2 linked regions of the Acetivibrio cellulolyticus CD2 genome follow. The protein of the gene in region 1 interacts with the protein of each later gene in a pairwise test. Links are inferred from orthologs where the notes say so. Each region holds a gene or a part of one and is shown on either strand. Other genes may lie near its edges.

What was found.
Region 2: the proteins of ftsZ (region 1) and rlmN interact in binary tests that used the Escherichia coli proteins (3 or more experiments, as listed by UniProt). The link is inferred for Acetivibrio cellulolyticus CD2 from one-to-one orthologs.

Annotation. Positions count from the first base shown.
Region 1 is NZ_JH556651.1:89,868-92,972, forward strand. The notes cover bases 180-2,948. They hold ftsZ (cell division protein FtsZ), read left to right. Parts: upstream 180-901; coding sequence 902-1,996; downstream 1,997-2,948. Other genes in these bases: ftsA (cell division protein FtsA), read left to right, coding at 180-617; spoIIGA (sigma-E processing peptidase SpoIIGA), read left to right, coding at 2,354-2,948. In the rest of the region: more of ftsA, read left to right, coding at 1-179; more of spoIIGA, read left to right, coding at 2,949-3,105. UniProt on the Escherichia coli protein: Essential cell division protein that forms a contractile ring structure (Z ring) at the future cell division site. The regulation of the ring assembly controls the timing and the location of cell division.
Region 2 is NZ_JH556659.1:1,118,050-1,121,254, reverse strand. Bases 294-3,162 are described here. They hold rlmN (23S rRNA (adenine(2503)-C(2))-methyltransferase RlmN), read left to right. Parts: upstream 294-1,140; coding sequence 1,141-2,184; downstream 2,185-3,162. Other genes in these bases: pknB (Stk1 family PASTA domain-containing Ser/Thr kinase), read left to right, coding at 3,137-3,162; ACECE_RS0224905 (Stp1/IreP family PP2C-type Ser/Thr phosphatase), read left to right, coding at 2,259-2,996; rsmB (16S rRNA (cytosine(967)-C(5))-methyltransferase RsmB), read left to right, coding at 294-1,136. Also shown: more of rsmB, read left to right, coding at 1-293; more of pknB, read left to right, coding at 3,163-3,205.

The sequences.
Region 1 (3,105 bases):
ACATTGGCGGCAGTATTACCAATGTATCTGTTATCAAGAATAAGCGTTTGGTCTTTTATGATGCAATTCCTGTCGGTGGAGACCATATTTCCAATGATATTTCCATAGGGCTGAGAATTCCTCATCAGGAGGCGGAAAAGCTTAAGCGGGAATATGAGCTTGCTCTTACATCTTTGATTAAGAATGACCATGAGATTACTGTAAATGAGATAAATGAGAATAGAAAGATAAACATAAAGGTTTCAGAAGTAATTGAAATAATCGAAGCAAGAGTGCATGAGATTTTTTCAATTTGCAGGGAACAACTTAAAGAGGCTAATGTTTTGGAAGGCTTTGGCAAGGGCATTGTCTTGTCGGGCGGAGGTATTTCCTATATTGATGGAAATATGCAGCTTGCGTATGAAGTGTTTGATTTGCCTGTTAGAGTGGCATCATATAATGTTTCAAATGTAACAAAGCCTGAATTTTTAATATCGGTTGGGACTGCAAAATATATTGTAAATAGGTTTGGTGCAAGCAATACAGGTTGTGAAGTCAAAAAGCAAAAAAAGAATAAGGGAAAAAATACTGGTGGATTCTTTAGAAAATTAGCAAATCTTTTTAATGGTTTGTTTTAACATTTTAGTTCTTTTTTTCGTTGTACAATGGTATGGACTTAGTTTATAATTGACGTATAAATCTTTAGCCTGCAAGTTTTGCTAAAGGTTTTAAACTTATTAAAAACATCCTTGCACAAATCCAAATATTAATATATTATTAAATATTGAGAGAATAGGATTGACAAATGTAAATATAACTGTAACTGATGAAAATTACTATAAATGTTATACAGGATATTTCGGGAACAGATTTTGTCTATTAGTGTTGTGTTATTACAAAAGAATAAGGAGGGGGACTTACATTGTTGGAATTTGATATTGATCTTGAACAATTTGCCCAGATAAGGGTTATAGGTGTTGGCGGTGGCGGTAACAATGCTGTAAATAGAATGATAACTGCAGGACTTCGTGGGGTTGAATTTGTAGCTGTAAATACTGATAAACAGGCTTTATTTTTGTCAAAGGCAAATACTAAAATCCAGATAGGGGACAAGCTTACAAAAGGTCTTGGAGCAGGTGCAAACCCTGAAATTGGAGAAAAAGCTGCAAATGAAAGCAAGGATGAAATAGCACAGTCTATAAAGGGTGCTGATATGGTTTTCGTTACTGCCGGTATGGGTGGCGGAACAGGAACAGGAGCAGCTCCTGTAGTTGCTTCGGTAGCAAAGGAAATGGGAATACTTACAGTTGGCGTTGTAACTAAGCCGTTTATGTTTGAAGGAAGAAAAAGAATGCAGCATGCGGAGAGAGGCGTTGAGACTCTCAAAGGAGTAGTTGATACATTAGTTACAATACCAAACGACAGGCTACTTCAGGTTGCAGAAAAGAAGACTTCTATAGTGGATGCCTTCAGAATTGCAGATGACATATTAAGACAGGGTGTACAGGGTATATCCGACCTGATTGCAGTACCAGGACTTGTAAATCTTGACTTTGCAGATGTTAAGACTATTATGCTGGATACTGGTTTGGCACATATGGGTATTGGAAGAGCATCAGGGGAAAATAGAGCGGAAGAGGCTGCAAAACAGGCTATCCTAAGTCCTTTGCTTGAAACTTCAATTGAAGGTGCTCGCGGGGTTCTTTTAAATATTACTGGTGGACCTGACCTTGGACTTTTTGAAGTTAATACTGCTGCAGAACTTGTGCAAAAATCAGCAGATCCTGATGCAAATATTATCTTTGGTGCGGTTATTGACGAGAATTTGAAGGATGAACTTTTAATTACCGTTATAGCGACCGGATTTGACAAGGTTCCGGTTTTAAGAAAAACTGAAAAAGTTGTTGAGAAAGTTGCTGTGACAAGTACTAGAACTACAGAGAAAATTCCAGAGCCTCAGCCTGTTTCAGATGAACTGGAAATTCCAACTTTCCTTAGAAGGAATAGATTTAAATAAGTGTTGTGTATAATACCTAAATAGGTTTTATTACAAAGGCCCTAGAGCATATTTGATATGCTTTAGGGCTTTTTCCATTTAGCCTCTTTAAGTGAAATGAAAGAGTGAAAAACTGAGGGACTCGCTGCCCCGAGGTTTTTATTTTTTAACGTTAAAAAGCACTAGATTTTTGTCATACGAAAAATTTTTCTGCAGTGAGGTTTTGACAAATTATATGTTAATTAATTTGTATAATTAATAATAAAAATACATGCTTATGCATATAAGTTAATAAGGTATGCAATTAGTTGAGGTTTTATGTTACTTGAAGCAGGTTAACAAAGGGTAAGCCATTTCTTACTTACAGGGGGGAAAAGAGTGGAGATATTTCTTGATGTACTTTTACTTGAAAACATAGTAATGAACTATTTGATTCTTCTAATGACTGCTAAATTTTCTAAAAATAAAATATCCCATTTGAGGCTATTTCTAGGTGCCACAGTTGGAGCTCTTTATGTTGCAATCCTGGTTGTTTTTCCAAGCTTGAAGGGGTATTATACTACAATTGCTAAAATTGCTCTATCATTTGCAATTGTTGCAATTGCCTTTTCATTCGAACGGTTTGGTGCATTTTTCAAGACGCTGGCGATTTTTTATATATCTACATTCATTTTTGCAGGAGCAGGTTTTGCCTTCCTCTATTTTAACCAGAGCGGAGGTTTTGTGAGAAATGGGTTTTTCTATGTTTACTGGAATTCGAAGTGGACTGTGATGCTTTTAGGAATTGCTACAGCGGGAATCATAGTTAAAATATTCTGGGATATCATACAGGGCAGATTGGTGAGGGATAGGCTGCTTATACCTCTAAAAGTTGCATTTGAGAATGGAGCAATAGACCTGTCTGCATTAGTGGATACCGGTAATGCTTTGTATGATCCGCTGACGCATGTGCCTGTAGTTGTAGTTGAATTTAATGCAATAAAAAGTATTTTGCCTCAAGAGATACAGAATATCTTTGAAGAGTCAAAAGAGAATGACCTGGTATGTGTAACTAGGATTGTCTCGGATTCCAGCTGGTTTTCAAGGTTCAGGCTTATTCCATTTACATCACTTGGAAAAGATAACGGTAT
Region 2 (3,205 bases), on another replicon or contig:
AGCTTTCTCCGTGGATACTCAATATCTTAAGATTGGGAGTATATCAGATTGTTTATATGAGCAAAATTCCGGAATCTGCAGCCTGTAATGAGAGTGTCAACCTTGCTAAAAGGTATGGACACTCTGCCAGCAGCAGGTACGTTAATGCTATGCTTAGAAATGTAGCAAGGTCAAAGAATAAGATAGTTTATCCCGACAGAAACAAAGATTTGATCTCATATCTGTCTATAAAATACTCACATCCTGACTGGATGGTCAAAAAATGGCTGGACCGTTTTGGGGAAAGCTTTACAGAGGAGCTTCTAAAGAGTAATAATGAAACTGCACCATTAACTGTTAGAGTAAATTCTTTAAAGACTACTAGAGAAGAACTTGAAAATACCCTTAAAAAAGAAGGGTTTGAAACTGAATCAGCCAAATACATTGAAAATGCTTTGACAATAAATAATCCATCTTCTCTTACAAAGATGGAGGCGTTTGTTAAAGGCTTTTTTCAGGTTCAGGATGAAAGTTCAATGATGGTCGGAAGGATTTTCGATCCTAAGCCGGGGGAATTTATTGTGGATGTATGCAGTGCTCCTGGAGGTAAAACTACTCATATTGCAGAGCTTATGGGAAATAGGGGACAGATTATAGCTAGAGATATTCACGAACACAAAATAAGATTGATAAACGAAGCTTCAAGCAGGTTGGGCATAGATATAATAAAGGCCGAAATTTTTGATGCATCAGAACAAGATGCAAGTTTGACGGACAAGGCTGACCGTGTTTTAGTTGATGCGCCATGCACTGGACTTGGTATTATACGAAGAAAACCGGATATAAAGTGGGCGAGAAACTCAAACGATTTAAACGAGATAGTAAAACTTCAGGAGAAAATACTTAATGCTTCTTCGAAGTATGTAAAGCCTGGAGGAGTATTGGTTTATAGTACATGTACCATAGAACCTCAAGAAAATGAGGAAATGGTTAAAAAATTCTTAAAAGACAATAAGGAATATACAATGGAAGATATATCGAAGCAACTGCCGGATGGATTAGTAAAAGATACAACAAAAGATGGATATATTCAGTTGTACACTAATAGGGACGGTATTGATGGATTTTTTATCTCTAAAATGAGGAAAAGGAGCTAAGCTTATGGACGGGAAGGTTGACCTTCTTAATCTTACAATTGAAGAGTTGGAGAATTTTTTTCTGGAAATGGGACAGCAGAAGTTTCGTGCAAAGCAGGTTTTTCAGTGGGTCAACAAGGGTGTTAAAGATATAGATGAAATGACTAATCTTTCAAAAGATATAAGAGAGAGTCTTAGGGCTTCAGCATATATAAATAAGCTTGAAGTTGTTGAAAAGTTTGTATCAAAGATAGATGGTACGACAAAATATCTTTTTAAACTTATAGATGGGAATATAGTAGAAAGTGTATTGATGAAATATGAGCATGGTTTTTCTGTTTGTATTTCTTCACAGGTAGGCTGCAAGATGGGATGTAAATTCTGTGCTTCTACTGGAGTAGGATTTTTACGGAATCTCACTTCAGCTGAAATGTTGGATCAGGTCTTAACTATTCAAAACGATGCAGGAAGTAGAGTGGGAAACGTAGTTGTAATGGGAATTGGAGAACCGTTTGATAACTACGATAACCTCGTAAAGTTTATAAGATTGATAAATCATAAGGATGGTATGAATTTAGGTGCGAGACATATTGCTGTCTCAACCTGCGGTCTTGTACCCGAAATTTTAAAACTATCCAAGGAGAATTTACCTATAACTCTGTCTATTTCGCTACATGCAACTAATGATGAGGCGAGAGAAAAAATTATGCCTGTTAATAAAAGGTATTCTATTGACAAATTGATTGAAGCATGTAAGATATATACAGAGACTACAAGTAGGCGAATAACATTTGAGTATGCCTTGATTGATGGGGTAAATGACCTGATTGAATATGCCCAGCAGCTTTCTAATCTGTTGAAGGGTATGTTATGTCATGTTAATTTAATACCTGTAAATAGCGTTACCAATACTGGTTTTAAAAAGAGCAGTAAGGAAAGAATTTATAAGTTCAAGGAGGTTCTTGAAAAGCGTGGCATTGAGACTACTGTCAGAAGGGAACTTGGTGCTGACATTGATGCAGCTTGTGGTCAGCTTCGAAGAAGCCTTATTGAAGCTGTTAAGGAATAGACGTTTTTCATTGGTATGATTACGCAGTAGTTTAAACTATAAAACATTTTACGTGTTTTCTGGGGAGTGGTATAGTGAGATTTGGAGTGGAAAGCGATAAAGGTAGAGTAAGGGAAATGAATGAGGACAGCTATAAAGTTATTACAGGGAAAGACGGTATACCTGATACCTTTATTGTAGCAGATGGAATGGGTGGACATAACTCGGGAGAACTAGCAAGCCGTATGGCTGTTGACCTTTCTGAAGAGTATTTGCTTAAATACTTACAACCTGATGAAAGTGAAGAAGGCATAGTATCCTTTATTTGCAGCATGATGGAAGAGGTTAACAAAAGTATTTACTTTAAAGCAAAGGAATCAGATGAAAACTATGGTATGGGTACTACTTTTGTTGTCGGTATTCTCTTAAAGGGAAAACTATTTATTGGGCATGTAGGTGATAGCAGAGTGTACCTTATAAGAAATAGTTCACTAGAAAGGCTGACTACTGATCACTCATATATTGAAGAGCTTATAAAAAATGGTTCGCTAACCAGAGAGGAAGCAAGGAACCATCCTAAAAAGAATGTAATAACCAGGGCTTTAGGTTGTGAAGAGAACGTTGCTGTTGATACATATTCAGTTGATGTAAATGATGAAGACATATTTATTTTGTGCACTGATGGATTAACTAATATGTTAAGTGAAGATGAGATGTTATCAATGATAAAAAATAATGATGACCCACAGTATTCATGCAGTGAGTTGGTTAGACTTGCAAATGAAAAAGGTGGAGAGGATAATATAACAGTTATCATTGTAAAAAATTCTTAATCATTCTTAAGCAAACTATTAGCATATATATATCTTTATAGAATATTGTATGTTTTATCCTTTATTTTAAATATGTGAAGTGGGTTTTGATTGAATCTGATCAGATTTAATATCAAAATGCCATAAAAAGAGGTGTTGTTATGGAAGGTCGCATACTTGGTGGAAGGTATGAATTAATAGAGAAAATTGGTGGGGGCGGAATGGCCCTT